Regions from separate parts of the Glutamicibacter ectropisis genome, predicted to be linked through region 1. Evidence: riboswitches for the same ligand, from Rfam matches in the RefSeq annotation. Region 1 holds a riboswitch; each other region holds the start of a gene.
The links. A riboswitch is a leader RNA that binds a small molecule or an ion and turns the genes downstream of it on or off. The one in region 1 is predicted to bind S-adenosylmethionine.
Positions count from the first base shown of each region.

Region 2: it holds a riboswitch for S-adenosylmethionine, as region 1 does, so the genes downstream of both, QMQ05_RS13940 (OsmC family protein) here and acs (acetate--CoA ligase) in region 1, are expected to answer to the same signal.
Region 3: it holds a riboswitch for S-adenosylmethionine, as region 1 does, so the genes downstream of both, QMQ05_RS01135 (hypothetical protein) here and acs (acetate--CoA ligase) in region 1, are expected to answer to the same signal.
Region 4: it holds a riboswitch for S-adenosylmethionine, as region 1 does, so the genes downstream of both, QMQ05_RS02925 (hypothetical protein) here and acs (acetate--CoA ligase) in region 1, are expected to answer to the same signal.

Region 1 covers NZ_CP125942.1:328,406-336,183, reverse strand. Annotated here, with positions in the region: gene QMQ05_RS01580 (acyl-CoA dehydrogenase family protein) at 1-773, opposite strand, end outside; SAM riboswitch class I at 790-881, opposite strand; SAM riboswitch class I at 1,149-1,251, shown strand; gene acs (acetate--CoA ligase) at 1,399-3,360, shown strand; gene QMQ05_RS01570 (BCCT family transporter) at 3,434-5,290, opposite strand; gene QMQ05_RS01565 (Fur family transcriptional regulator) at 5,954-6,388, shown strand; gene katG (catalase/peroxidase HPI) at 6,481-7,778, shown strand, end outside.
Region 2 covers NZ_CP125942.1:2,965,237-2,973,014, forward strand. Annotated here, with positions in the region: gene QMQ05_RS13930 (MarR family winged helix-turn-helix transcriptional regulator) at 1-159, shown strand, start outside; gene QMQ05_RS13935 (DEAD/DEAH box helicase) at 173-3,388, opposite strand; SAM riboswitch class IV at 3,527-3,647, shown strand; gene QMQ05_RS13940 (OsmC family protein) at 3,677-4,228, shown strand; gene QMQ05_RS13945 (L-idonate 5-dehydrogenase) at 4,302-5,357, opposite strand; gene QMQ05_RS13950 (SDR family oxidoreductase) at 5,347-6,117, opposite strand; gene QMQ05_RS13955 (glycoside hydrolase family 3 protein) at 6,377-7,778, opposite strand, start outside.
Region 3 covers NZ_CP125942.1:232,162-239,939, forward strand. Annotated here, with positions in the region: gene kynU (kynureninase) at 1-71, shown strand, start outside; gene QMQ05_RS01130 (amino acid permease) at 194-1,588, shown strand; gene QMQ05_RS01135 (hypothetical protein) at 1,585-1,872, opposite strand; SAM riboswitch class IV at 1,893-2,038, opposite strand; gene QMQ05_RS01140 (thymidine kinase) at 2,217-2,840, shown strand; gene QMQ05_RS01145 (hypothetical protein) at 3,426-3,614, shown strand; gene QMQ05_RS01150 (TetR/AcrR family transcriptional regulator) at 3,739-4,272, opposite strand; gene QMQ05_RS01155 (gamma-glutamyl-gamma-aminobutyrate hydrolase family protein) at 4,313-5,059, opposite strand; gene QMQ05_RS01160 (ammonium transporter) at 5,436-6,674, shown strand; gene QMQ05_RS01165 (P-II family nitrogen regulator) at 6,699-7,046, shown strand; gene QMQ05_RS01170 (tyramine oxidase subunit B) at 7,085-7,778, shown strand, end outside.
Region 4 covers NZ_CP125942.1:618,747-626,524, forward strand. Annotated here, with positions in the region: gene QMQ05_RS02915 (LOG family protein) at 1-1,145, shown strand, start outside; gene QMQ05_RS02920 (VIT1/CCC1 transporter family protein) at 1,220-2,323, opposite strand; gene QMQ05_RS02925 (hypothetical protein) at 2,379-2,645, opposite strand; SAM riboswitch class IV at 2,659-2,771, opposite strand; gene QMQ05_RS02930 (DinB family protein) at 2,845-3,429, opposite strand; gene QMQ05_RS02935 (helix-turn-helix domain-containing protein) at 3,605-4,168, shown strand; gene QMQ05_RS02940 (hypothetical protein) at 4,265-4,690, shown strand; gene speB (agmatinase) at 4,945-5,931, shown strand; gene QMQ05_RS02950 (thiamine pyrophosphate-binding protein) at 5,931-7,574, shown strand; gene QMQ05_RS02955 (hypothetical protein) at 7,667-7,778, opposite strand, start outside.

The sequences.
Region 1 (7,778 bases):
GTGTCTACCGGCACCTGATGGAATTCCGTGGTTCCCGTACCGGTGAGACCCTGGCCGAAACCATCCCAGTCATCCAAGATTTTTACGCCACTATGTTGGGTGGAGACCACCGCAATCTGGCGCCCGGCAAGCTCCGGGTGAGCCACAGCCACCGTGGTCCAGTCGGCAAAGATAGTGCCGGTGCAGTAGTACTTTTCACCAGTCACCAGCCAACGGCCATCAACCTGGCTGGCTTTGGTGTTCAAGGTACCAAGCGCATTGCCGCCACGTTCGGTGTACGCGTTGCCGACAATTTGTCCCGCGGCAATGCGGGAAACCCACTTGCTACGTAGTTCCTGATCTTCAAGAACCAGAACATTTTCAACAAATGCGATATGCGCGCGCCATAGCTGGCCCACATGCGAATCAGCTTCGGAAAGTTCGATGAGTAGACGGAAGACGTCAACCAGTCGTGCGCCGTACCCACCTTCGGCGACTGGGATACGTAGCGCCCCAAAGCGTTCTCGATTGAGCAGGCCTACCTGCTCAAAAGGCAGTACGCGGTTCCGGTCACGTTCCTTGGCGGTGGCTGCAATCTGCGCGAAAACCGGGCGGAAGACTTCAGCCAAGCGATCATATTGTTCGTCTGCGCTAGGGCCTGGGGTGACCTTGAGTAGTTGCCGGGTAGGCAGCTGCTCTTGGAAGTCATCTAGTCCCATGGCGCTAGCCTGCGAAGGATCACTGAGCTGGTTGAAGTCCAAGCTTGTGGTGTTTGGCGACTCGCCAAATGACATTAGAAATCCTCAATTCTTTCCATCGGTCCTGGCGGTAGCACCGTCCCGCAAATCGGGTGGTTGCTGCGGCGTCATCGAGCCAGATCTCTCGGCCGCTCTGGATGGGTTCTCATTCATTTGTAGCCGTAACAAAGCGGTGCTTCCAAGCCACGAAGTCACATTTCGTCGTGACGATGCGCCGGTTTGACAGGCGGTTTGCACAGGCAACTTCGCATTCCACCGAAGATGAACTCATGAAAATCATCAATCATCGATCAAACCGGCATTCAATGAAATAAATAACGAAATATCTCGTGCGTGTGACGTAGTTATCGAATATTTTTCATGTTACGCAAGATTTGCATTCAATTCGTTCGAAATCATGTAATGGACGGGTAACCATCCCGAGCGACCGAGAGATCTGGCTCCTAGACGTCGCAGCAACCACCTATGAATCACATGTTCCATAGGCCGGTGCTACCGCCAGAACCGATGGAGATGATCATGGCACTGAACTATGCACAGCCTCAGGGACAAGACCCGGCCAACGCTTCAATTGCGCTGGCTATCGAGCGGGGAACCTGATTTCGCCTCTCCCGCAGCTTCTCAACTTGTCACCCATTAACACTCCAAGGAATTATCTTTCATGACCATCGAATCAGCATCGACCGCCACACTGGTGTCAGAGGAAGCACGCCAAGCATTCTGGGATGAAGCGGCGCACCTTCTAGATTGGGACACCGAATGGCACACCACCAGCCAAATTCTCCCCGCTGACCCAGTAGCCAAGCGTGGCCCGCAGATTTCTTGGTACCTCGGTGGCAAACTCAATGCCGCGGTGAACTGTGCCGACCGCCATGTTGCGGCCGGTCGCGGTGACAAGGTTGCGCTGTACTTCGAGGGCGAACCCGGCGACCGTGTAGCCGTCACCTACAAGAACTTGCAAGAACGCGTCAGCCAAGCTGCCAATGCCTTGGAATCCTTGGGTGTGGTCAAGGGCGACCGCGTGGTCATCTATCTGCCAGTACTTATCGAAACCGTCGTCATCACCTTGGCTTGCGCCCGCATTGGCGCGATCCACTCATTGGTTTTCGGCGGGTTCTCTGCTGAGGCGCTGAAGTTCCGCGTGGAAGACACCAAAGCCAAAGTCTTGGTAACCACGGACGGCCAGTTCCGTCGTGGCACTTCCGTGCCGGTCAAAGACAACGCCGATCAGGCGGTCTCGGGCGAAAATGAAATTGAAAAGGTCCTGGTCATTCGCCGCACAGGCGATGAGATCCCATGGACCGAAGGCCGAGATGTTTGGTGGCACGATGTGGTCGACACCCAGCCCACCGAGCACGCTGCACAGTCCTTTGACTCGGAAACCCCGCTATTTATCATGTACACCTCAGGGACGACCGGACAGCCTAAGGGCCTGGTACACACCACCGGCGGTTATCTGACTCAGGCAGCCGCCAGCTACAACATGCTTTTCGCCAACCCTGATGTTTCAAAGCGAGACCAAGACGTTCACTGGTGCACCGCAGACCTAGCCTGGGTCACCGCCCACACCTATGAGATCTACGGTCCGCTGTCGAACGGCGTTACTCAGGTCATCTACGAAGGCGTACCAAATGCCCCACATCCTGGCCGTCACTTCGAAGTCATCGAACGCTACAAGGTCACCAGCTACTACACCGCGCCAACGCTAGTGCGTTCGTTGATGGGCTGGTTCCCGCAGGGCATTCCAGCTTCCTACGACCTGTCCTCCATCAATATTGGCGGCACCGTGGGCGAAGCAGTGAACCCGGAGGCTTGGAAGTGGTTCCGTGAACAGTTAGGTCGCGATACCACCGAAGGTCTTCCCATGGTAGATACCTGGTGGCAGTCCGAGTCGGGAGCCACGATCCTTTCGCCACTGCCCACCGACGAGTACTTCAAGCCTGGTTGCGCTGCCCGCGCCCTGCCTGGAGTTTCGGTGGACATCGTTGATGCTCAAGGCCAGCGCGTTGCACCGAACACTCAGGGAAATATTGTCATCACCCAGACGGGACCTTCGATGGCACGAACCGTTTGGGGTAATCCAGAACGCTACTACACCAGTTATTGGGAACAGTATGTCGGACAGGGATGGTTCCTTGCCGGTGACGGGGCGCGCTTTGATGATGATGGAGACATTTTCATTTTGGGTCGCACCGATGACGTGATCAACATTTCTGGGCACCGCCTGTCCACCATTGAAATTGAATCTGCTCTGGTCACTAACGCGGGTGTCGTTGAGGCTGGCGTGTGCCCCACCCCAGATGCCAAGACTGGCCACGCCGCTACCGCTTTTGTGGTTCCTTTGGACAAGTCATTGATTGCTGAATACCCAGATGAGCACCTGGCTGCCCGTCAGGCACAGTTCATTGCCGAATTGCGCTCTACCGTAGCTAATCAGATTGGCCCCATTGCCAAGCCACGCGATGTGGTTCTGGTTCCGGACGTTCCTAAAACACGTTCGGGCAAGATTATGCGCCGACTGCTCACCCAACTATTTGAGGGCACCACACTCGGCGATACCACGAGCTTGCAAAATGAACCGTGCATTCCAGAGATCAATGCGATCTGCCGAGCACGTAGCTAGCTCTTAGCCAAGAGAATGGCAGCTTAAATAGTGGAAGCCACGTCCCGCGGGACGTGGCTTCCACTATTTTTTGCTAGGAATCTTTTGACTCGGTGGAGTCCTTAGAGTCTTTCCCATCAGCTTCGGTGACAAACACCTGCGCTGACTTGGTAGCATCCTCTGCTGAAGTCTCAGCCGGAGCAACAATTGGAATCTCGGTGGTCATCAGGCCGAACTGGCTACCTTCGTGCCGGTCCACGCCCTGGGTCACCGATTGCTCCAGTACGGTGCGGGCAACCTTTCCACGCAAGATCAATGGATCCCGGCTCAGGTCCTTCCACAGCGCGACGCACAGCAACAACATCACGATCACGAATGGCAAGGCCGAAACAATCGTTATGTTCTTCAAACCGTTGAGCGCCTCGTCTGGATGATCTCCACCGGCAAGCAGCATAACGGCAGCAACGGCACCAGTGGCGACACCCCAGAAGATCACTGACTTCTTGGTCGGGTCTTCGGCGCCACGCTCACTGAGCGCGCCCATCACGATCGAAGCCGAGTCGGCTCCCGTGACGAAGAAGATGGCAATCAACAGAACGGTGATCACCATCAGCACGGTCGCTATCCAGCCGTTCAGCGGGAGCTTATCGAGCAGGTCGAAGAGGATCAGGTCAAAGTTAATGTCTGGTGCCCCGTCGACCATCTTGGCCAAAGCATCTCCGGTGTTCCCGGCACGCTCAGCACGTTCCTGCAAGCCGATGGCTCCGCCACCGAAGATCGAGAACCACAGCAAGGTCACGGCCGATGGCACCAACAGTACGCCGGTAACAAACTGGCGAATGGTGCGTCCACGCGAGATACGTGCGATGAACAGGCCAACGAATGGGCTCCATGAGATCCACCAAGCCCAGTAGAAGACGGTCCATGAGGACAGCCAGCTGGACATGGTTTCATCGCCGGAGGCCGCGGTGCGCGAAGCCATCTGAGGCAGGTCACCAATGAATGAACCCACAGCGTTCGGGATGACGTTGAGGATGAATAGCGTCGGTCCGCCAATAAAGACGATGAGCGCCAGGATTACTGCCAACACCATGTTGATGTTCGACAGCCACTGAATGCCACGCTCAATGCCGGAGACGGCAGAGGCTACAAACAATGCAGTCAGAATCGCGATGATGACTACCAATATGCCGGAGCCGACCTTCTCAAGAATGCCGGCGGACTGGATACCGCCACCAATCTGCAGCGCGCCAAGGCCCAGCGAACATGCTGACCCGAAAAGGGTCGCGATGATTGCCAAGATGTTGATCGTGCGACCGCCCCAGCCATGTACTACGCGCTCTCCAAAGATTGAGGAGAACATGGCAGAGAAGAGCTGTGGGCGTCCAAGACGGAAACTGCCGTAAGCCATACCCAAGCCGACGATGGCGTACATCGCCCATGGGAATAAGGTCCAGTGGAAGAGCGTCGTACCCATGGCGGTGCTCATGGCCGCGGCGCTAGATCCTTCGACGGTCCCTGGTGGAGGTGACATGTAGAAGAACAGTGGTTCTCCTACGCCGTAGAACACCAAGCCGATGCCCATACCGGTCGCAAACATCATGGAGATCCACGAGACGGTAGTAAATTGTGGTTTTTCGTCATCCTTACCCAGCGGGATACGGCCAAAGTTCTTCACTGCGACCACGATGACAAAGATTGCGAATACCGAGGCTGCAATAATAAACAGCCAACCGGTGTTGGTGATGACCCAGTCCAGGGCTACATCTGCGGCTTTACCTAAGCCTTCTGGGGTAACGAAACCCCAAACAATAAAAGCCAGCGCTAAGGCGCCAGCGATACCAAATACCCAATAGTCAGTTCCTGAAACCGAATATTTCTTAGGGCGTCGTTGTCGAGCTGAATGCAGCTCGCCGACAAGGTCTTCAAATGATTGATCCGTCTGCTTCATTGCTTTCTTCCTTCACCGGCGAGGTTTCAAAGGTGAAATTCCTTCGGAGCCCAACGAGCAACGGTTCAACTAGTGAACGATTGCTCTGCAGTGTGCTTGATTGCGAATTGCTTATCGGTTTCGATTCACTGAATCCAAATCTAGCGTCAGCGGGCGCTGAATGAAACAGCTGACCCCGTGTATTCTCACCGGTAATTTCACCAGTGACCCGACGCTATTTCTTCTCGGATTGTCACAATAAATCCTAAATAGTCCTTATTAAGGATGGTCGACCCACCATCATTGGTCAAACCAGAGTCCCCAGTTTTCGCGGTTTTCGCTCCCCCGACCCCGGTGTAGCGCATAGTTTCCATAGGTGATTCACAGCTATGTGAACTTGCTCGCGTTGATGAAAATCCATGCCCACCGTGCCATGAATTCAACGATTTTCTATCAGTAATTTCGGCGACGGATTCTCCGCTTAAATCCCACGGCTGACCGTTGTTGTTGGTCTGCAGCCTCGACTGAAGACGGTCCTGTAGGGGTAATTCAAAGTATACCGAAAGGGGAATATATACCCTCTGATGAGGGCCTTGGGGCGCTTGCCGAGGATTTTCGCGATGTAACCTGAAAGACATCTCGTCTTATCTTGACTCATTCAAAATAAGCAGGCATGCTGAAGGTATGACATCTACGGACGGGATTGAGCAGGTGCTCAAGGCAGCTTCAATGCGAGTCACGCAACCACGCGTTGCGGTGCTCGCTGCCGTTGCCCGGCACCCTCACGCAGACACCGAAACGATCATTTCGGCGGTCCATCGTGAATATCCCAAGGTGTCACACCAAGCGGTCTATGACTCCCTCAAACTTTTCACGAGTTTGGGAGTCATCCGTCAGATCCAGCCGCAGGGACATATTGCACGCTATGAAACTCGCATCGGGGACAACCACCACCATGTGGTGTGCCGGCAATGCGGGAACTTAGCGGATGTTGATTGTTCTGTCGGTGAGTCTCCTTGTCTACATGCGTCAGATGACCACGGTTTCAAGATTGATGAAGCTGAAGTGATCTACTGGGGCGTCTGCCCCGAATGCCAGGCAAAAGACCTCGACGGCTGACCGCGCGGCCCTAAGACTTGGTTGTCGCTCGGGAACCGCCCAAGCGATGAGCATCAAACCCTAAACCCCAAGAAATCCGGAAGGAAGAGCACATGTCTGAGACAACAGCAGGTCAGTGCCCGGTTGTAGGTAACACCGGTCGCGTTCACCCGACCCAGGGCAACGCCAACACCGAGTGGTGGCCAAATAAGCTGAACCTGAAGATCCTGTCGAAGAATCAGGAGGCTACCAACCCTCTGGATGCCGACTTCGATTACATCGAGGCTTTCGAAGCCCTGGATTTGGCAGCGGTCAAGGCTGACCTTGCCGAGCTAATGACCAAGTCCTACGACTGGTGGCCAGCTGACTTCGGTCACTACGGTCCTTTCCTTATTCGTATGGCATGGCACTCCGCCGGTACCTACCGTTCGCACGACGGCCGTGGCGGTGGCGGTGCTGGTCAGCAGCGCTTCGCTCCATTGAACTCATGGCCAGATAACGTGAACCTGGATAAGGCTCGCCGTTTGCTATGGCCAGTAAAGAAGAAGTACGGCCAGTCCATCTCCTGGGCTGACCTTATTATCCTGGCTGGCAACGTGGCTCTTGAAGACATGGGCTTCAAGACCTTCGGTTTCGCTGGCGGTCGTAAGGACGTTTGGGAAGCCGACGACGACGTGTACTGGGGCCCAGAAAAGGTATGGCTGGAAAGCGAACGCTACACCGGCGCTCGTAACCTCGAAGCTCCGCTGGCAGCAGTCCAGATGGGCCTGATCTACGTCAACCCAGAAGGTCCAGACGGCGTTGCTGACCCACTGGCTTCGGCAGTAGATATCCGTGAAACCTTCCGCCGTATGGGCATGGACGACGAAGAGACCGTCGCCCTCATTGCCGGTGGCCACACCTTCGGCAAGACCCACGGTGCCAGCGCCGAATCGCACAAGAGTGGCGACCCAGAGTCCGCTCCACTAGAAATGCAGGGTCTGGGCTGGAAGTCCGACTTCGGCACCGGCCACGGCGATGACACCATCGGTTCCGGTCTGGAAGTTACCTGGACCTACCACCCAACCCGTTGGGACAACGAGTTCTTCCACATCCTCTTCGCCTACGAGTGGGAACTGTTCCACTCGGCAGCCGGTGCACAGCAGTGGCGTCCAAAGGACAACGGCGGAGCCGACATGGTTCCAATGGCACACAACCCATCGGTGCGCCGCGAACCACGTATGCTCACCAGCGACTTGGCCCTGCGCTTTGATCCTGCCTACGAGAAGATCTCTCGCGAGTTCAAGGACAACCAGGACAAGTTCGCAGATGCCTTCGCTCGTGCATGGTTCAAGCTGACCCACCGCGACATGGGTCCAAAGTCCCGTTACTTCGGCCCAGAGGTTCCAGCTGAAGACCTGCCATGGCAGGA
Region 2 (7,778 bases), 970 kb from region 1:
GTCTCCGCAACGCCCATGGCTCATGAGAAGTGGCGCGATAGCGGGAACACCTTGCGTCAAGAGCTACGTAAGCAGCTCACCGAGTGGGAAGAAAGCGAACTACAGAACTTTGGGGAACTCTTGCATCGTTTGAATATCAGATTCGACGAACTCGTCTAGCTACTAGCCTCGGCTATTCCATCAAGGCCAAGAAGTCATCTGCGCTCAGGGCTGCTTGCTGCCCTGCCTGCCCCTCGGCACCTAGAACATCATGGAACAGTTGCGTCTTCTTTGCTTGCAGTGCCAAGACCTTTGATTCAATGGTGTCCTTGGCAACCAAGCGGTAAACATACACAGGGTTCTGCTGACCAATGCGGTGTGCTCGGTCAATAGCTTGGGCCTCGGCTGCGGGATTCCACCACGGGTCCAACAAGATGCAGTAGTCAGCAGCCGTGAGGTTGATACCAAAACCACCAGACTTCAGTGAGATGAAGAAGATCGGGAAGTCACCATCGGTGAACCCGTCAATCAGTTCCTTTCGTTTAGGGGAGCTTGTTGATCCATCAAGATACCCATGATCGATTCCTAGTTCTTGGGCCACAGCTTTCGCCTTAGTCAGGAAGCTAGTGAACTGACTGAATACCAAGACCTTGTGGCCTTCAGACACGGCATCGCTCATAAGTTCGCGCAGCAATTCCAGCTTGGCGCTGGCGCCCTCACCTTCACCGACCAATGAGGGATCTAGAGCTAGCTGACGTAGCAACGTGAGAGACTGCAGGATCTTGAACCGGTTGGAATCAACATCATCAACCAACCCCAGGACTTCTTGGCGCACTCGTTGGAAACGGCGGTCATATGCTTTGCGATGGCTTGGTTCCAGCTCCACTTCCAGAATCTGTTCCGTCTTGGCAGGGAGTTCAGGGACCACTTGTTCCTTGGTACGGCGAAGGACAAAAGGACGCAAACGGCTCTTGAGCCGATCCAGCCGTTCCTTATCCCCATCGGAAATCTGCTTCTGGTAGTTGTCCTTGAACGCGTTGTGGCCACCTAGGAGACCTGGAGCTGCCAGGGAAACTAGGGCCCACAGCTCCATCAGGTTGTTCTCCATCGGAGTACCAGTCACAACAAACTTGCACGGAACGGGTAGCTGTCGGGCTTGTTTGTATCCCTTGGAAGTATGGTTCTTCAGTTGTTGGGCTTCATCCATGATCAGTACTGAGAAGCCGGCAGCTTCAAACTCTTCATAGGACAGGCGGAAGATTGCATAGCTGGTAACGATCAGCTGGGCATCACCCAACTGCTCTGCAACGCTCTGCCCAGACTTCTTTGAGGTGGAGGTTATCCCACGCGTTTTGAGTTGTGGCGCGAAGCGGTGTGCCTCATTAATCCAGTTCCCGACCACGGAGGTCGGTGCCAGCACGAGGAATTTCTGATCCGGGTTCTCTATACGAGCCTGTTCAAGGCAAGCCAACAGCTGGACGGTTTTTCCTAGGCCCATGTCGTCTGCCAACACGCCACCCAACGAGTGGGTTCTCAAGAAGTTCAGCCATGCCACTCCCTGTTCTTGATAGGGACGCAGACTGGCTCTAAAACTCTCTGGTAGCTCTACCTTTTGGAGCTCTTCACCACTGGAAAGTTCATTCATGTTCTGTAACCACTGGCTATGTTGAGCCTCGATAATGCCCAGGTCCAGTAGCTCCTGCCACCAGTCAATGCTCAACTTGTGAACTCGAATGGTATTGCCTTCGACCTTGCCTAGTTCGCCGGCTTCGTCGATCAGCTGTCGCAGTTGCGCGAAATCTTCGCTAGCGATGGGAATGACGGTCATGTCATCAAGGATGAGATAGTCCAGATGCAAAGTTAGCGCAGAAAGTAGCAGCGCAAATGGCACCTTAATATCATCGATCGTGACCTCGACCGTTAGGTCAAACCAGTCTCCGGTATTTTCGCCAGCTTCAATGTTCACCGTGGCCGGAGCATCAATGAGCCGATACTCGGGCAAGTCATTGTTGGCTTCGATCAGGATGTCTGGATGTTCTTCTAAAAAGGGCAGGGTGTACAGCATGAAGTCGATGGACTCGTCGATGGACAGTTTCCGATCTTCATAGATCCCACGAGAGTTGATGGGTCCTAGCGAAGAGTCGTCGCCTAGTTTGTCATTGATCGAGTCGATGATTTCTTTTTCAACGCTTCGCTGCCTGCTCGCTTTAGCTGGGTACTTCCAGGTGTAGTGCAGGCTCACCGACTCCGCATTGCTCGATACTCGCAGTCGAAGTGCCGGGCGGGGTGCTGCAGGAATATCGTAAGAAACATCGGCACTTTTTAGTGGTGCCAACTGTCGCATGCGTTCCAGATGGGACTCTTCAAAACGTCCCACATCTGAAGATGGAATGAACTGCACGCCGGAGGCCATGAAGGTGGCGAGTTCAGGTGAAACTGGTTCGGCAAATTCTGCCAGTCCCCAATCCTTGGACTTGTCCAAGGCCCTGACCGAGTATGCAAGGAGAGTCGGTGGATTGCCAATGGGCAGCAAGTGCGTATGCTCCGGCTCAGGTCCCTTAAGGATCCCTTCAACGGTTAGACCATTTTCACCACGACGCATGTCCAAGTATGCGTGAGCCTGGGCCTCGCTAAAGGTCACTGCTACTTTGCCTGACGTCAGACCATTGATGATCTCAACCCCAGCTGCGCGTAGCTCAGCAAATGCGTCTAATAGGTCTTTGCCGGGCAGTTCCATCAGGGAGACCCAGTCTGTGGCATCCCACACGTGGCCGAATTTCTGCTTTTGAGCTTGCTCTCGCAGTCGATTCAATTCCATAACAGCACGGCGCTGTGCACGAGGAAAGCGTTCGTCAAAAGCTACAGATTTCCAGCTGACTCCTGACTGCACCCAAGGGCTCTTGGCACCGCGTTTAGCAGGCCGAGCTTGAAGGGTCAGCAAGTCATCACTGCCATAACGAGGGGTACTGATGAATTTCAGGATCAAGCCCAGCGGTTCCTCGACGATCTCCTCTTCGTCTTGCTCCACCGGTAATAGTCGATTGAGGTTGCGCTCCCATTGGGGTATGGCGTTACGCCGCCAAGCGAATGGGTCAGCTTCACTTTCTGAAATGATCAATGGGTCATATTCGTCATTGACGATCTCTAAAAGTAGCGCGGCAATATCGGAGCAGGAACGCTGGCCCGGGTGGCCATCACAATATCCATCGAATTCGATGCTATCGCTAACAAGGCGAAAGGATGCCAACACTTCGCGGCCCACGACGACACCAGTGACGCGTACACTTCTGCCTTCGTGATAACGGTAGACATCGTGGACTAGGCCTGCTTTGTAGTACATCTGCCCTGCACGAAGTTCGTCGTCGGTCACCAGTAAATCCAGTGATTCGTAGTCGAGTTGGAATTCCAAGTTCGCCATCCATAGGTAGTGCGTTTCAGCAGATTGCTACCCTCCATCCTATCGACGGGCAGAGACAGGACGGGCATGACGAAACGTTAAGTGGATACTTTACTGAGCGTGGTTTCGACAGCTAGAAAGGAAGTACTGAATCACGAGTTCCGCTCATAACAGCCCTGGCTGAGTGGACGGCAACCCTCTAGGCCATTGTGCGGGGTGCCCCAGGTGAAGATTCGACGCTTCTTGAAATCCAAGAGCGTAAACGATGGCGCCCCTGCGCCAGAAAGGGGATAACTCCCCATGCCTAACGCAACCACCACTCTTTCCGTCGCCGAAGACCGTGCACAGCGCCTGCAAGAAGCAGGGGCCGGGTGGGGCGAACGAATTTCGGCTGCACCGCACAGCGCTCAATTGACCTTCAGCGTTCAGGGCGAAGGTTTTGATTCTGTAGCCACGAACATCCGAGCCGGCAAGCACACCTTCAGTGTCGATGAACCAGCAGCACTCGGCGGTAGCGACGTCGCAGCCAGCCCTGTCGAGTATGCGCTGGCGGCACTGGTCTCTTGCCAAGTCGTGGTTTACCGGCTCTATGCTCAGAACCTAGGTATCCAGGTAGACGATGTACAGATCACCGCCGACGGGCAGCTTGATGTTCGCGGGCTCTTCGGCATTGATACCTCGATCCGCCCTGGCTTCTCCTCGATAGATCTCAAGGTGCAGATCGCCGGGCCAGAATCTGCCGAACGCTACGAAGAACTGCGCCAAGCCGTGGATGCTCACTGCCCGGTGCTTGATCTCTTCGCCAATCCGGTCCCAGTGACCACTTCGGTGCAGGTTACCGAAGCTAACTAGCCTGGCCTAAGTCAAAAACGCGGGGGTGGTCTTCCAAATGGAAGGCCACCCCCGCGTTTTAACTAGCTCAGGTCTACTTGTCTAGGAAGTTCAGCAGAACCTTACCCGAGCTTGAGGAATCCTTGGCCGTTTCAAACGCCTCAAGACCGTCAGCCACCGGGAACTCATGGGTGACCGCAGCGGAGATCTGCAAGGAACCATCGGCGAGAGCCGCAAGTACCTCATCGATTTCATCGTTGAAGCGGAAGGAACCAACCAGTTCCAGTTCACGGGTAATCGCCAAAGAGATCAAAGCTGGCTGTTCACCGGTTGGTAGCAGGCCAACCATGACGACGCGTCCACCACGCACAGCACCGCGTACTGCTGAGGCCAAGCCGCGGTAGTTACCGCTGGCCTCAATCACCACGTCTGCACGCACCTGCGAAATGGCCTCCAGGTCATCGGCACGCAAAGTGGACGTGGCACCGAGCTGAGTTGCGATCTCCAGTGGCTTCTCGTGCATATCTACTGCAACAATTTCACTGGCTCCAGCACGCTTGAGCACCGCGATAGCCAACGCACCAATTGGGCCGGCACCAATCACCAAGGCCTTCTTGCCAGCAACATCCCCGGCGCGCGACACCGCATGCCAGGCTACTGCCGCTGGTTCCGCCAAAGCTGCATCACGCAATGACAGGCCCTCAGGAAGTTCGCGCAGCATTCGAGCTGGCAGATTCACTTCGTGGGCAAAAGCTCCCTCGGTGTGCGGGTAACGGGCCGCCGAGCCGAGGTAGGTGCATCCAGGCGAGAGGTTTGGGCGCTCTGATGGGTATGGCTCGCCGGTTTCCCCAGGGGTGGCCGGGTGTACGGCAACCTTGGTTCCGGCTGCTGGGCCGGTGCCATCGGCTGCTGCCTGAAGCACGGTGCCGACGATCTCATGGCCGAGGATCATCGGGGCTTTGAGAATTGATTCGCCGGCAGCCCCATGGCTCCAGTAGTGCAGGTCGGATCCGCAAATACCGCCATAGGCAATGGCGATGCGGGCTTCATCGGCAGCCGGTGCAGCCAAGTCGATCGGCTCAATGCGTAGGTCACCAGCGGCGTGAGCGACAACGGCTACGGTGCTGGTGGCTAAGGTATTAGACGACAACGCTCATGCCTCCGTCGATGAAAATGGTTTGACCGTTGACGTAGTTAGAACCATCCGAAGCCAGCCATACTGCTGGTCCAGCCAGATCTTCCACGGTGCCCCAACGAGCAGCTGGGGTACGTCCAAGAATCCACGAGTTGAACTTCTCATCGTCCACCAGGTTCTGGGTCATTTCGGTGTGGATGTAGCCCGGCGCGATGCCGTTAATCTGCAGGCCTGAAGCTGCCCATTCGGCGGTCATGGCGCGGGTGAGGTTGCGCAGGCCGCCCTTGGCTGCAGTGTAGGCAGAAATGGTTGGGCGAGCCAGATCGGTTTGTACCGAGCAGATGTTGATGATCTTGCCTTCGCCGCGTTCAACCATGCCACGGGCGACTTCGCGACCCACCAAGAAGGCACTGGTCAGGTTCGTATCGATAACTCGCTGCCAGTCAGCAACTTCTAGATCGAGCATCGGAACACGGTGCTGGATTCCTGCGTTGTTGATCAGGATGCGGATGGAACCGATGTTCTTTTCAATGGCGGCGATGTTCTCACGAACTGCGGCGTCATCGGTGACGTCAAAGCAGACGCTGTGGACTCGGTCAGCGCCGTAGCGGGTGCTGAAGTCGGCGGCGGTTTCGGCTAGTCGTTGCTCGTCGCGGCCATGCAAGATGATGGTGGCGCCAGCGTCGGCCAGGGCACCGGCAAGTTCGCGGCCAATGCCGCGGGATGAGCCCGTTACTAGGGCTAGTCGTCCGGTTAGGTCAAATAGTTGACTCATGAATTCCCTCGCATGAAGTGTCGATGGTACATCGACGGGAACTCATCGCTGGGGTAACCCAGCGCGTACATCCGAAAAGTAGCCCCGTCGCTCTCTCAAAACATATCAGACTTATGATGCGCGTAACACCTAAAAGTCGGATTTATGAACCTGTGAAATATAGTGCTCTCTGCTATTAGGTCAGCAAAAAGCATCGAGAAAAGAGCCATTAATGTCAGAAACCCGGGGCCGCAATGGCCCCGGGCATCATCGAAAAACGCTACCAGCTCAGTCCATGCCCGAAGCGGTACACCGGGTCTTCGGTATCGAAGGGCACGTCCTCCCGCGCAGCGCGGACCGCCGCATCCGAGCGCGGAATATCAAAGGGCAGTTTGCCTGACACATTGGCGGCGCCGGTGGCCGCGTCCAGCAGCACCTCGTCCGACACCCCAAACGTCCCGAACAACGCCGCCAACGGCAGTTCGGTGAAGGGTGTCAGCACCGCCGCGCGCTCTAAGAACACATCAAGAACGGTCGGCACAATGGAGGCAATCTCGGTGATATGCACGATGGTATCGGCCGAAAATTCCAGTGTTCCCTGGTGGAAGTGCGCTTCCATCGACCCTGGCGGAAGTACATCGTAGGGCGCATCAATGCGCAGGATCGCAGCGTCCGCCAGTCGCGGATCTTCAACCACCTCGCCGAACCGGGCCGCCACCTCTGGATCGATGCCCTCAACGTAGAGCTTCGGCCGGGCCGGCAATTGCAGCGGCGCTCCGGCCAGCGCGATGACGGAGGCAGCCTGCACCTTGCGGGCCAGCGCCAAGTTCTCTGCCGTCGCAACTACCTGACCGATCTGCTCTGCTGGCAGCACGCCACCAATCAGTCCACTCACGCTGATGTTCTCATTCGAGTCTTCGGCAGGTTCGCCGAGCAACCCATCAAGCAGACCCAGGCGCTGCTTATCACGCAGCACCCGCGCCACCGATAGATCCAAACGTTCCTCGGTGACCAGCCCACGCTCCACCGCCTGCAGGATCAGCGACGGGTCATCTTCCCCGCCCAGCTGGTCGACCCCGGCGGCGAAGAGCATGCCGACACGTTCCACGGGCGGCACGTCGAGCATTCCCCACGCACGCACCGGCAGTTCAAGGCCGAGCTTCGGCACGCGCATTCCGGTGACGATGTTGAAGTCGGTGACCACCACCCCGTCGAAGCCCATCTGTTCTCGTAACAGCTCGGTGATGATGCCGTGCTGGAACGCGAAGCCAACCTCCTCAAAACCGGTACCCACAGGTGCGGCATACCCGGGCATCATCATGGCCACGCCTTCCCGAATCGCCGCGGCGAACGGTTCCAGGTGGCCGTCGAACCGGCCGCCGGGATACACGGTGTTGCTCCCCTTTTCGAAGTGCGAATCCCAGCCATCGCGCTGTGGTCCGCCGCCCGGGAAGTGCTTCGCCGTGGCAAGCACGCGATCCTGTGCGCCGCCGGATTGCAACCCGCGCACGAAGGCTGCAGTCATTTCGGCGGCCAGTTCGGGGCTTTCGCCAAAGGTCCCGGAGACCCGCGCCCACCGCGGTTCGGTGGCCAGGTCTGCCATGGGATGCACCGCAATGTGGATGCCTACGGCCCGCAACTCGCGGGCCATCATGCGCGCGGTGTCCTCCACCAAGTCGGGG
Region 3 (7,778 bases), 96 kb from region 1:
AACTGCGTGAAATTCTGCACACCAACGCGTGGCAACGTGAAGAGTACTCCGTACGAAATGCCGTGACCTAACCGGTAAAACAGAAACAAACCCTACCAATAGCGTCACCTCTGGTCTGATGTGGCCAGAGTACGCTTATACGCAGCACGGCATGTTTTGATGCCGTGCTGTTCGTATGAGGTTTAGGGGAATATTGTTGGGCAAACAGCCGGTACGCGCCACTGACGTCGGGTCGGGCCTGAAGAAAACACTGACTCCGGCACAGATGTCCATGATCGCCCTGGGCAGTGCCATCGGCACCGGACTTTTTGCTGGCAGTAAGCTGGCCATCATGATGGCAGGGCCATCGGTCATCCTCAGTTACGTGATCGGTGGCGTGGTGGCGTTACTGGTGATGGGTGCGCTCGCCGAGATGACGGTCAAACAACCGGTGGCGGGATCTTTCGGCGTTTACGCCGAACGTTATCTTGGTCGCTTTGCCGGTTACCTCACCAAGTATCTTTATTGGTCGGCGCTGATTTTTGCGGTAGGTACCGAAGTCAGTGCGGTGGGCGAATACATGCAGTATTGGTTCCCACAAATTTCGGGCCTTTGGTGGGTGGGCATTTTCTCTGCCGTCCTTCTGGCAGTGAATTTTTCCAGCGTGAAAGTTTTCGGAACCACGGAATACTGGTTCTCGGCGATCAAGGTTTTTGCGGTTCTTGCCTTCATTATCATTGCGCTGTGGCTGGTCTTCCACAATCCGCACGATCAGTTTGGGGTGCATAACTACAGCGCAGAGGGTGGTTTCTTCGCCAACGGACTATTCGGTACGTGGAGTGCGGTGATCGTAGCGATCTTCTCTTATATGGGCATTGAGGCCATCTCGATCGCAGCTGCTGAAGCCCATAATCCGAAACTTGCGGTGCGCAAGGCCTTCAAGGTTTCTTTCCTGAGACTCTTGCTGTTTTACGTATTCACCATGGCGCTGATCCTGGCTGTAGCTCCAACCAGCGAATTGATCTCCGGCGGTTCACCTTTTGTGACCGTGATGTCCCAGGTAGGTATTCCTTTTGCTGATTCAGTGCTGAATTTTGTATTGATCATTGCTGCGCTATCGGCCATGAATGCCCAGCTGTATGCCGCTACTCGGATGCTGCATTCCCTGGCTGATGCAGGTCACGCACCACACATGGCACATCGAACTAACCGCGCAGGAGCACCGGTCCATGCGGTATGGATGTCCGCCGGAGGTATCGCCGTGGCTGCGATTGTTTACGCGCTGGTGCCTGAGGGCGGGTTTGGCATCATGCTATCCCTAGCAACCTTTGGCGCCTTGGCTACCTGGCTCATGATCTTGTTGACCCATGTGTCTTTCAGGCGCAAAGTAAAGCAGGATCACGAGAGCCTAGAATTCAAGCTATTCGGGTATCCAGCAGCATCAATTGTTGGAGCGCTCCTGCTTGCCGCGCTGCTGGTGACCTCATTCTTTGTACCTCAATTCAAGTACACGCTGATTTTCGGAGTGCCCTTCGTTGCAGTGATGTCGCTACTGTACTGGCTGGTTTTCGCTACCAAGAAGCAGCACTCTGGCAAGGACACCGTTTAGGGGTGGCGTAATCGGAAGAAGGACGTTCCAGCAATTTCGTGGGCCCGAGGAACCAACAGGATTTTCAGGTGTGCGTTGAATTCTGCGTCGTTGACGGTTGCCGGATCTAAAACCTTATCCAACAGTTCTGGCTGTTCTGGTTCTAGATTCCACAGCTGTCCGTCAGCTGCAATGGTCAATTGACCGGTGGTGCGATCTTTCCAAAAGCGTGCGCTGATCCAGTCTGAGCTGAAGCGTGCAGAATTTTGGGGGAGTGCTAGTGGTTCTTGGGTAGAGCTTTGCATGGCAGCTAGGACCTTTTCACTTGTTGTTCTTGCCTGTGACGCTCTTGCATCCGAGGCCGCTTCTTCATCCGAACCACCCGCCGTACAACTGTGGGGTTGGTGTCTGATCAGTCGGAGCTTTGCTGAAACCACCATTTGGTGGTGTCAGCGATCAGAACTCGTGAAGTTGATTTCATGCTACAAAAACTTTGATGGGGGCTCAACGTTTTTCCTATGTCATGCAATGTGAGTTCATCTTTGCTTAGTGTTACCCGGCGTTGGTTGGCAGAGGAGAAACTGCACCGGCACTAAGATCGTAGGGTGCCAACTAGTTGGCTGACGCAAAGATTCTTCAAGGAGCGATAGTGGCCAAATTGTATTTCCGCTACGGTGCAATGAACTCTGGCAAGTCCACGAGTTTGCTTCAGGCTGCTTTTAACTATGAAGAACGTGGCCAGCGAATCCTTTTGGCTAAACCCGGCATTGATACCAAGGGTGAAAACTCGATTGTTTCACGGCTGGGGATCGAGCGTATTGTCGATTTCACCATCAGCCCCGAGGATAACGTTCGCGAGCAATTCGCCGTACAAAGTTCGGGAGATGACCCAGAAGCGCTAGTGACTCACGTGGATGCACCACCTGTGGCGTGCCTTTTGGTGGATGAAGCGCAATTCCTGACCCGCGAGCAGGTCGATGATCTTTTGCGCATCGCCGTATTGGATAACGTGCCGGTGCTGGCCTACGGAATCCGCACAGATTTCCGCACGCACGCATTCCCTGGTTCAGCTCGTCTAATGGAGCTTTCCCACTCTTTGGAAGAGCTGAAGACCATTTGCCGGTGCGGACGCAAGGCCATGTTTAATACCCGGCGGATTGGTGACACCGTAGTTTTTGATGGTGATCAGGTTGCCATCGATGGCGAAGACGTTTGGTACGAATCGCTGTGCGCCTCGTGCTACCTCGAAGCTTCCGGCGGAAAACTGAGCTAGTTCGCTATTATCCCCAAGTCACGAATCGATCACATCGATTACCTAATGACGAATCGTGTGCCAGACTCGGTACATGAGGATTCCGGTTGGGTTATCTATGGCCGCTATAGCCTTGCTGATGCTTTCTGCATGCGCGGGATTGATGCCGGATGGACAGCACGGATCTCAAGATATATTCGAAAGATCCAGAAATTCCGATCGGGCGCCGTCGGCTTTCCACGATGATGTTCCACGTGATTCTTGTGGCGAACTAACCCTTACTCAGGGGGAACAGATAGCGGCTGAAGCTCTTGACTGCATGGACGCTGCAGTAGGTAAGCGCAATGTCGAGTTGGCTGTTTCATCGCCAACTACTGAAGGGGAGCCGATCATAGTGTTTTACCGTACGAGTACGAATTCCGACGGTGTTGAGATTTTCGTCAACGGCGAGTACGACAAATTCGGTTCCAGGGACTGGTCTCATTCCGTGTGCCCAAAAACGATGACCCGCGTAGCCCTTGAGGGGTGCCAGGACTAATAACTTCCTGATGCAGCTCACCGCAAACCAATCATTAGAACCGTGAATAAGTCGAAGGAAACCAAAAATTGATCGCAGCTTCAGTAATTAGTTTGATCTTGGCCCTATTGTTCATCGGTGTATTCGAATGGGAACGTCAGGACAGAAAGAAAACCGGTTCCAAAGAGGACAAGTTCTTTGGCAATTGGGCGCTTGTAGCCTTCTGGATCTGCGCATTTTTCTTTGTGGTTTTTGCCCTTGGAGCGCTGAACGAGTGACCCGAGTGGTGGAATCACCCTTGGATTATTCGTTCGATGTTCGATACAGCTAGCTCATCGCGGATGCTTGAGATAGCGAAACCCCTTGTACGGCGGCAGTCGTCGAGACCGCGTAACTGATTTGTTAGTTAACCAGTCCAGCAACAGCACGTTGTAGAGCCCAGTCGAATCCGTCGGATATCGGTGAATCAACATCCAATTGCACTAGGTTCTGACGGAAGGCGACAGAGCCCAGAATGTGGTTGAGCAGGAGTTGCTGACCGTGGCGAGCATTCTCGGAAGACAGCCCGGCAGCTTCCAGTAGCTCACGCAATTGCAGTACCGGGGCCAACTCGGTGGCCTGCATGGCCGTGGCAACCTCAATGACTTCGGGGCTGTCCTGGATAGGCAACAATGCTAGGTACAAATTTCGGGCTAGCTGAAGGATGGCGTCAGCAGGTGCGTTGAATTCTTCGGCTTTGACCGAGAGCTGCGGGGTGTTCAGTAGCTTGGCTGCCACCTGGGCGAGCAATTCCTGCTTATTCTTCACATGCCAGTAAAGAGCACCAACTTGAACATCAAGTTCCTTGGCCAAGCGACGCATCGACAAGTCAGCTAACCCGAACTGTTGCAGGATGTCGACCGCGGTATCCACGACCGTTAACTGAGTCAATGCCATATAAACAAGTCTAGCCTCAGGCGCATTAACTCTCTTGTTGTTAGCCGTTGATGAGTTCTGAAACTGATCCTGAAATTTGCGTGCACTGTCCCTGTAGCCGGTTGATCAGCGTTCGGAGCTGAGTGGAGGCAGTGAGTGGGTGTTCTGGATGCCATTGCACGCCCGTGACCGGCGCAGACTCGTGAACGACGGCTTCAATGATGTCATCGGTGGACATGGCCGCGATCTGCAGACCCTCACCCAGCTCATGAATTGCCTGGTGGTGCGTGCACTTGTGGCTCTCCTTAGCCGACAGGTCCTCTGCAAGCTCGGCAGTGATCGAATCGAACCGGGTATCCATAAAGGGATCGTTGCCTGTGCCGCGATGGGCATCGGCATTATCTAGATGCTGGATCAGGGTGCCGCCCAATGCAACGTTGATCAGTTGCAGGCCACGACAAATTCCAAGCAGTGGGGTCTTGGTCGTGATGGCATGTTGAATGGCGGCTATCTGGTTTCGGTCCGAAGCTACCTCGTGATGGCCCGCGCCAGGGTAGGACAAGGAACCTGCATAAAGTGATGGTTCAACATCTTCCCCGCCCATGATCAGCACAGCATCTGAAGCATCCACAATTTGGAGCATCTGCTCGATACTCAAATCATTGCACGGAATCAGCGATGCATTGTGTCCGGCATCGATGATCTGACCGATCGTATTCTCGTTGAGCTCATCAAGTTCATTCTGGAATTGTGGGTTGTGGGCACGGGACTCGCGAATGTGCAGGACCGTGAATTCTAAAGGTGCCAAGACCAGCTCCAACTGTTGCATTCGGGTCTGAAGAACTGACCCGTGAAGGTTGATATGACTCATCCTATGGGGTTCGGATTTCTGAGTTGAATCAGAGATGTTTCCTACTTATTTCTACAAGTTCATCTATAGCGACTCGCTAATAAAGCCACGTCGGAACCTAATAATTGCCATTCAGATTATCGGTGGTGGCTTGTTTGGCCAACAATAAGTCAGCTGATGACCGGCCTTTTACAAAGAATTCACACGAGCGATATTTGGCCTGTGAAATGAAACATTGCGTTGCTTATTGGAAACGGATCGGAAAGCGAAGCGGAATGTTGCGTCGATAGTTTGATGTTGCTCGCAAACACAAACTTCGAAAGGGGCGCCCATCATGGAAGCCGCTGACATGGCATGGCTCCTGGCGGCATTCGCCATGGTCCTGCTGATGTTCCCAGGACTGGCAATGCTCTACGGTGGCATGCTTAACGGACGCAACGTCCTCAACATGATGCTGATGGTGCTCAGTGCACTGGCTGTGACCGGCGTTGTCTACGTCGTTATCGGCCACGGATTGGTGCTCGGTGATTCGCTTGGGGGCGCAGGCATCATCGGTAATCCCTTCGAGTACTCTTTCTTCTCCGACTTCATGACCGACGATGATGCAGGCGGAACCTTCTGGGGTGCGTTCTACATTCTCTTCGCCGCCATTTCCGTGGCACTGGTGGCCTCCGGCGCTGCCGGCCGTATGAAGTTCGGCGCGTGGCTGGTCTTCGTGGCTTTGTGGATCATCCTGGTCTACTGCCCACTGGGACACTGGGTCTTCGCACTTGATAATCCAGAAACTGGCACGGTGGGTGGCTGGATGCGCAACAAGTTGGGCTTCCACGACTTCGCTGGTGGCACCGCGGTACACATGAACGCTGGTGCTGCAGGCTTGGCACTGGCCGTGGTCTTGGGCAAGCGCAAGATGAGCCCAGGACGTCCACATAACTTGCCGCTCATGATGATCGGCGTGGGTTTGATCGCTACTGGTTGGATGGGGTTCAACGGCGGCACCGCCGGTGGCGCGAACTTCATGGCTCAGTACGTCATTCTCACCACTTTGCTGGCCCTGTGTGGTGGCATGCTGGGGTTCATCACGATTGAACGTATTCGTGATGGGCATGCCACCATGCTGGGTTTGGGTACCGGTGCTATCGCCGGAATGGTTGGCATCACCCCGGTAGCCGACGCGGTAGGGCCGATCGGGGCTCTGATGGTGGGCTTCCTTGCCGCAGCTGCGGCTGCGTGGGCCATTACTTGGAAGCGTCGTCACCAGATTGATGACTCGCTGGATGTCTTTGCAGTGCACGGCATTGCCGGTATTACCGGCTCGCTGTTTGCGACCTTCTTCGCGAATCCGCAGGCTCCGGGCGACATGGCTGGCATCTTCTTTGGTGGAGATTTCGCTGAGTTGGGTCACGAGCTGATCGCGATTGCCGCCACCTTGGTTTACAGCTTCACGATGACTTTCATCATCGCCTGGGTGATGAACAAGATTTCTCCAATCCGTGTCAGCGAAGCGGAAGAAGAGGCTGGGTTGGACAATTCCATTCATGCCGAATCCGCCTATGACAGCCGTCAATTCTAGCGGCCTGCACAGAAAGGCTCTGCCATGAAACTTATTACCGCAGTGATCAAGCCCATCAGGCTCGAATCCCTCTGTTCCGCATTGGAGAAGGCCGGCTTCTCGGGGGTGACCGCCACCGAAGTTCAGGGGCGTGGCGCCCAGGGCGGGCGTACCGAGTACTACCGCGGACAAGAATTCTCCGTCATGTTCCGGACCAAGATCCGGTTGGAACTTTTGGTCTCAGAATCAGATTTGGAACGTGCACTGGAGATTATTCTCAGCACCGCAAAAACCGGTGAGAACGGGGAAATCGGCGACGGGAAGGTCTGGGTTTCCTCTTTGGAACAGATCATTCGCGTACGTACCGGTGAAACCGGCGAATCAGCCATCTAAGTTTGAACGTTTAGCAGAATCCAATGAAGGAGCTCCATATGACTACTATCAATTTCCGCTACCTCAGCGAACAGGACATGATCGCCGCAGGTGTCACCGACATCGCCCGTTGCACCGACGTGATGGAAGAAGCGCTCATCCTGTTGCGCAACGGGGACTATCGGATGGCCGGAGAGAACGGCAACTCGCACGGCGCGATGATCACGTTCCCGCAGACCCCAGTCCATGAAGGTATGCCAAGTGATGGTCCGGACCGTCGTTTCATGGCCATGCCGGCCTACCTCGGTGGCCGCTTCGGGACCACGGGCGTGAAGTGGTACGGCTCGAACACGGAGAACCGCGCCAAAGGTCAGCCGCGTTCCATTCACCTATTTACCCTGAACGACACCGACACCGGTGCACCGATGGCAGTAATGAGCGCGAACCTACTCAGCGCGTACCGCACCGGAGCTGTTCCTGGCGTGGGCGTGAAACACCTGGCCAAGCAGGATGCCAAGGTTGCTGCTGTGGTTGGTCCTGGCGTCATCGCCAAGTCAGTCATTGATGCCACGCTGTCGCTGCGTCCGAGCATCGATACGGTGACTATCAAGGGCCGCTCGGCCAAAGGCGTGGAAACATTCGCCAACTATGTCAAAGAGAACTTCCCACAGGTGACTTCGGTGGTAGCTGCCGAAACCGTTGAAGAAGCGATCAAGGATGCGGATGTCATCATGGCGACCACCAGCACCGACA
Region 4 (7,778 bases), 290 kb from region 1:
CGGTCAATATTACCTCGCTCAACGAGTTTGATCGGTTGGCCGCCGAAGCATTAGCCTCCCGTCACACCCGTGGATTTAGCTGGCGCGTGCATCGTGTCGATCTGCGCGAGAGGGACTCCGTCCTTCGGGCTTTAGACCTATCCGAAGCGATCTTTATCGACTGTCAGTATTCAGCCCAAGGGCGGGAACTAGTGCAAGCCACTGGCGGACTGTGTATGAGTTCTGGCAAGGAACTGCCTTTTGAAACTACGGCGCGGGATTTGTACACCCCGGATGAACTCTATGCCGGCATCAAGACATCCAACTACGAGCAGGTGCCGGACGCGAAGATTTACGCCTATTCGCAACAGCACACTGCGCCTGCTGCGTTGAATTCTGATGATGCCATGGCTCGAACCTTGCACGATCACCATGTGGGGCAGGCCCTCGTTGCTCAAGTGTATGAGGGAGTATTCAAAGAGACGCCCTTGATCGGTGTCATGGGTGGGCACGCCATGCTCCGCGGTTCAGATCAATACGCGCAGACGGTACAGCTTGGGCAAATGATTACCCAGAACGGTTATGCGGTGGCCACCGGTGGGGGACCGGGAGCCATGGAAGCAGCCAATGCTGGAGCGTGGTTGGCAGACTACAAGCCACAAGAGATTGAACTTGCTCTCCAGATGCTAGCTTCACAGCCGGATGCCATTCACCAGCGCACCAGTTGGGCCCGCACCGCGCTCGCCGTCAAAGAAAAATTCCCCAGTACCCGAGAATCTCTGGGCGTACCGACATGGTTTTACGGGCATGAACCACCCAATCTTTTTGCAACGAAGATCGCAAAGTTCTTCACCAATTCCATCCGCGAAGCGGTGCTCTTGGAACAGTCCACGGGTGGGTTGGTGGTCCTGCCCGGGGCAGCCGGTACGGTGCAAGAAATCTTCCAGGATGCTTGCGAAAACTACTACGCCACCGGTGCACGCGTGGTGCCTATGGTTCTACTCGGGCGTGAGTATTGGACCAAGACCATGCCCGCGTGGCCATTGCTGAAGGCGTTGGCTGCCGAGCGAGTGATGGAAGAGAGAATAGCGCTCGTGGATACCGCGGCCGAGGCCATGGAGTTCATTAACTCTATGGGTACGTTGCGCCGTCGTACACGCTGGTAGCGCTGAGAAACGAACAACCTCGCTCCCCGAGATGGGAAGCGAGGTTGTTCTTATTGCTGCGAGTAATGATCTGGTTAGGCGACCTGTACGTCGAAGAGTAGACCCAGGCAGTATGTCACTGCGGCGGCACCCCAACCGATGGCCAACTGGCGCAGACCACGCTTGAGCGGGGAAGCGCCCGAGAGCAATCCGACGATCGCGCCGGTGATCATCAGTGCAATGCCCACCAAAACGACGGAGATGATGATGGCCGTCAAACCGCTGAGTCCGAAGATGTACGGCAGGATTGGAATGACCGCACCGGAAGCAAAGAGGCAGAACGACGTGAAAGCGGCGCCCGTGGCGGAGCCAAGCTCCTCGTGTTCGCTTTCCAATTCCTCTGAACGTTCCTCAGGGTTCAACGAGAATGATGGGTTGCAGTCACAGGTGAACAACCCCATGCGTTCGGCGGCGCGGTGTTCTGCATCCTCATCGTTCATACCGCGGGCCTTATAGATCAGCACCAACTCGTTGGAATCCAAGTCGAGGTTGGGGGCCGCGGTGAGCGTGACCTGGGTGGGTCGAGAGGCGGTCAGTAGCTCACGCTGGGAACGCACGGAGACGAACTCGCCAGCTGCCATGGACAGCGCACCGGCCAAGAGCCCTGCGATACCGGAGAAGAGTACAAAGGTGGAAGAAACGCCGGTGGCCCCGATACCCATGATCAGTGCCAAGTTGGAGACCAACCCGTCATTGGCGCCAAAGACTGCTGCACGGAAGTTGCCTGAGAGCTGAGCGCGGCCGGCGGTGGCCAACGCACGCACTACTTCTTCGTGGACCTGTTCGTCGGCGGCCATTTGTGCGGTCGCGTCTTTGTCATTACGGTAAGGCGAGCTGCTCTCTGAGCGTTGTGCCATAGCCAGCACGAAGACTGAGCCGAAGTTGCGAGCGAGGAAACGCAGGATGGTACGGCGCAATGAGGGGCGCACTGGCTTGAAATGCTCTCCAAGCTTGGACCGCCAGTGTTCCTCATGCCGGGCTTCGGCTTCGGCCAGACCTAATAGGATCTGTTTTTCCTGCCCGGTTTTCTTCTGGGCGAGGGTTCGGTAGATAGCGCCTTCGGCGACTTCATCGGCGAGGTACTTTCGCCATCGTTGGATTTGGGCACGAGTCGGTTCGGTTGTTGAGGGGTTCGACATCACGAAAACAGCTCTCTTGGCAGGTCGAATTTCTTAGCGAAACTCGGTGAACGGGTCAGCTACCAAGTTTAGTGAGGGGCTTCAGGCTTGGGAATTTGGCAAGGCTAAAAGCAATGCTGCGCCCCTGTGATTGCCCGACCGTGGCCACACCCAGGACCAGTTCAGAGGAATCAGGGTTGAAGAGCGGACGACGTGCGCAGCGGGCTAGTAAGTGTTCTAGTTGCCCGGGGTCATCAACGTAGCGGATCAGCCATTGGCCCTGGAACTTAAATTGCACTTGACCGGTTTGGCGGTCGAGGATGGGCAGAACAGAATATGCCATGTGATGCGCTCTCGCTGAGTTCTTGCCCGAACACAGTGAGTGAACGGACCGCTTCTTCATCCGAACCACCCATGAATCTGGGGTTGGTGCACGGCTAGTCGGAGCTTAACGCCGTGTCTCGTGAAGCAACACTTGTGATGCTACCCGCCGGTGCTACGCAGAATGAAGATCTGTTCCGTTATGTGACTTGTTCTGGTGCTCACTCTTGAGTTTTGGTGGTGGCGAGGCGGTCGATCGCTTCGTATTGCTCGGCCCATTGTGCCGCTGAATAGTCGGGGAGGTTTGGGGCTGCCGCACGTAAACCGACGAAACCATCAAGCTGTTCGCGCACGATATCAAGATGGCCAGCATGCCGAGAGGTTTCTGCGATCATGTGCACCATGAGATGTTCGAGTGTGGTGTGCCGTCGGCGAATCCACCACGGAACTTCCGCCGGCGCGTTCAGAGGCAAGGCCCGGATCCCTGCGTCGGCGAAAGCAGTCGATTCTTGGTAGAGCGTGATAATTTTGTCAGCGCTGAGCTGGGCCGGTGGTAGGAAATCGGTTTGTGGATCATCGATGTCCAAGAGGTTTTGGATATAGGGATCATCAATGGTGCGGTTCAGGCACTGTCCGAAGTATCCGTATTCCGTAATGGCCAGATGATGGATTACACCAAGGATATGCGTTCCTGTGGGGGTTAGTGGTTTGCGGGCCAGGCGATCGTTCAGGTCTTGGGCCTTGTAGACGATGGCTTCGCGGGCATCGGAGAGATATTCCTGCAGGAGTTCTTTGCTGTGATCCATGCACAGAGTCTAAGTAAGTATGTACGTGCCTTGAGTATGAAGCGTGTGAGACACAGCATATTTGCAGGCTGGGCGCTATGCTCTGTTTACTATTAGTAAACTCGCCGCGGTGAACCCTTGAATCACTCAATCGTTGCCTGGTGTGCCCTAACGAACGACCCGATGGAGTGAATGCATGAAAACCCTGCCCGTGGAATCAAGCGGAGCTGCAATCAATATTGGTTCTCGGTTACGTGGGGTACGTCAGCGACAGCGCATGACTATCGACCAGGTGGCCGAGCTTTCCGGATTAACCAAGGGGTTTCTTTCGCGGGTGGAGCGAGATTTGACGAGCCCTTCGGTGTCAACACTGCTGAAGCTGTGCGAGGTGCTGGGTATTGAGGTGGGGACGCTATTCGAAGTGCCCGAAACCATGTTGGTTCGGCTTCACGAAGCACCGCGGGTGTCCTTGGGCGGTGATGGGATTACCGAACAGCTGGTGACTCCGCGCGGTGAAAAACGGGTACAGATGATCCGAGCTGAAATTGCACCCAAAGGTGTCGGTGAAGCAGAACTGTATTCGGTGGATTGCGAATTAGAAGTGCTGCATGTGATTGCCGGAAGGTTCACCCTCGTTCTGCCTGAGCAGCGCGTTGAACTTGAGGCCGGTGACACCATGACTTTTTCCGGGCGGGAACCGCATAGCTGGGAAAACGAGTCCGATGAAGTCGCTTTGGTGACGTGGACTTTGATCCTCTGATCTGTTCGGCACCTATTCGGTGTGGTGTTGCCAAGCGCGTATTCTAAAAAGGTGTGCTCATCGTGCGCACTGAGTGCGGTGATTGATAGGAGTGGCGTGAGGACAAGCGAGGAAACTGGTGCACGGGATCAGCTCCGTTGCATCGGCTGGTGGGCTTCGGTGCTTGTTGGCGTTCTTGCCGGCACCACCCTGACGTGGATTCGCACGCAACGTAATTTCTTTTTCATTGGCGCAGTCATTATCGCGGTGGTGATTGTGGTCATCGGGCTACGCACGATTCGACGTCGCGCCCGCTTCCCGCAAATGGCTCAATCTCATGTTTCCTGGTCCTATGGCCTGTGGATGATCATCTTACTCATCCTTGTGGGCCCCATTCAGTTGGTCTATGTGGCCGATGACCTTTCGGAACTCATGCTGAAGTCCTTGGTACTTTCTGCTGGATTTGCGGTGGCCATCCATGAGCTCGACCGTTCACTTGTTAAGGCCAGTATCAAAAACTACCGCGAACCACCCTTGTCTTAAGTCCGGATTCCTGCGCAGCAGAAATGCAGGACGGATCTTTGAAGGCAGGTTTTGCACCGATTGCACCTTGTTAGATGCCGTGACCCTTATAGGGTCACGGCATCTAATGCATTAAGCGGGTTTATGGGTAATAGTCTCAGATTTGGGTGCGTGTATCTTGACGTGACTTCGATAACAAAATAGCATAATAGGAAACTGAAGTTTCGTATTAGGCAACTGCGATTAATGTCGTCAAGCGCCGGGAGGGCAAGAACATGAAAGAAGTCCGCATTGAGGAAAACGGCCACCTAGGGCCAATCAACGCAGCGGTTATTCCACGCTATGCAGGCGCTGGAACCTACGCCCGCCTGCCACGCCTTGACCAGGTTGAAAACGCCGACATCAAGATCATCGGTGTACCTTTTGACACCGGCGTTTCCTACCGCCCAGGAGCCCGCTTCGGCGCCAACCACGTACGTGAATCCTCGCGCCTGATCCGTCCTTACAACCCAGCCACCGATACCTCACCATTTGCGCAGAGCCAGGTAGTGGACGCCGGTGACCTCGCAGTTAACCCGTTCAACATCAACGAGGCTATTGAAACCATCCAGGACGAAGCTCTGGAACTGACCGCAGATGGTTCAAGCCTGGTCACCATCGGTGGCGACCACACCATCGCACTGCCACTGCTGCGTGCAGCTTCGCAGCGCGCCGGTGCCCCGGTGGCCATGCTGCACTTCGATGCCCACTTGGATACCTGGGACACCTACTTCGGTGCCGAATACACCCACGGCACTCCATTCCGCCGTGCGGTCGAAGAAGGCATCCTGGATACCGAGGCGATCTGCCACGTAGGTACCCGCGGCCCGCTCTACGGCAAGAAAGACCTGGAAGACGACAAGCGTTTCGGCTTCGGTATCGTGACCAGCTCGGACGTCTACTACCAGGGTGTACGCGAAATCGTTGACAAGCTGCGTGATCGCATTGGCAACCGTCCGCTGTACATCTCGGTGGACATTGACGTGCTGGACCCTGCCCACGCACCGGGCACCGGAACTCCAGAAGCCGGCGGCATCACCAGCCGTGAACTACTCGAAATCCTGCGTGGCCTGCGCGGACTGAACATCGTGGGCGCCGACATCGTTGAGGTGTCGCCAGCCTACGACCACGCAGAACTGACCGGCGTCGCCGCCAGCCACGTCACCTACGACCTGATCTCCCTGATCAGCGACTTCCGTTCCAACAAGGGGCTGAACAAGTAATGAGCGAACAGCCCCAACGCAATGGTGGCGACCTGGTCATTGAGACCCTGAGCGCGCTGGGCGCCAAAACTGTGTTCGGCATCCCCGGACAGCACGCCTTGGGGCTGTTCGACGCGCTGTCGCGTTCCAACTTGGAATTCGTTTCCTCGCGCGTAGAAAACAACTCCGCCTTCGCCGCCGATGGTTACTCCCGTGCCACCGGCGAAGTGGGCGTACTCTTCCTCTCCACCGGACCAGGCGCACTGACTTCCCTGGCCGGGTTGCAGGAAGCGTACGCCACCGGTGTGCCCATGGTCGTCGTGGCCAGCCAGATTCCACTAGATGGATTGGGTGCACGACGCAAAGGCATGCTGCACCAGCTTGATGACCAGAAGGCTTCGGCTGCCAACGTCACCAAGTTCCAGCAAACCGTCCACCATGCTTCGGGCATCCCCTCGGCTATTCAGGATGCATGGGCTCGGGCCATCACCGTGCCTATGGGACCGGTCTGGGTGGAAGTGCCACAGGATGTTCTCCTCGCACAGGTGATGGTTCCACCGGTACAGGATGCTTTAGCTGAAGCCTATGAGCACCCACCCCGTGAAGAACTGGTTCGCGAAGCGATCAACTGGCTTTCGGATGCTCAGCGCCCGGCGATTATCGCCGGTGGCGGTGTACGCCGTGCCGGGGCACAGGCAGAACTACTCGCGGTGGCCGAAACCCTGCAGGCACCGGTACTTTCCAGCCCCGGCGGCAATGGAGCCTTCCCCTGGAACCATGAGCTGTCTTTGCAGTCATGGGTTGAAGATCGCCACGCCACCGAGGTCATGGAAGATGCCGACGTACTGCTGGTGATCGGCTCTGCATTGGGAGAAGTGACCAGTAATTACTTCACCATGGAACCGCGCGGCAAAATGATTCAGATTGATGCTGAACCGCGGGTGCTGGAATCTAATACTCCGGCACTGGGTATCCGTGCCGATGCTCGCGAGGCACTGAAGTTCCTCGACCGGGATCTGAAAGCCGCTGGTTTCACTTCCCGGGCCTCGTGGCATGGCCGCAGCCCCCAGCAGGTGGTAGCTGACACTCTGGAGAAAATTCAGGAGCGTCTTGACGGGCAAGATTTGGCCAAGGAACGAAAGTTCATGGCCGATATCCGTGAAGCGATACCAGCGTCGATGCAGACCTTCTGGGATATGACCATTGCCGCCTACTGGGGTTGGAGCTGCTGGGACGCCAAAGATGGGCAGTTCCATTCGGCCCAGGGTGCCGGCGGGCTAGGCTATGGTTTCCCTGCGGCTATTGGCGGGGCCATTGGCACCGGGCAGCGTGTACTCGCGGTCAGCGGTGATGGCTCCTCGATGTATTCGATTGCTGAGCTGGCCACGGCCAAGCAACATCAAGCTCCGGTGACCTGGCTGATTGTTGATGACGGTGGATACGGCATCCTGCGCGAATATATGGAAGGTGCCTTTGGCAAAGCAACCGCCACCGAGTTGGCACGACCTGACTTCGTGGCGCTGGCTCAGTCCTTTGGAGTACCAGCTCGCGAGGTAGCGGTGGATCAAATCGGTGCAGCGCTCACAGAAGCGTTGGCTGAGCAGGGACCGAATGTCATTGTGGTCAAGACTCTGCTGAAGATGTTTGCCCCAACGCACCTGTAAAGGGAGCAAAGAGTAGCGGACAGTATGGTGGCCTCGGAACGTTAAGAATGCTTAGCGTCCGGGGCCACAGTCTTATCTTTTAGCGTCAGTCTCTAATGCGTGAAGTGATACACCACGCCAAAGAGTACTGCGGAAACGCCCATGCTAATACCGATGAGCAGTGGCTCCCAGTCCGAAGACTGCATAGCCAACATCACTGCGAAG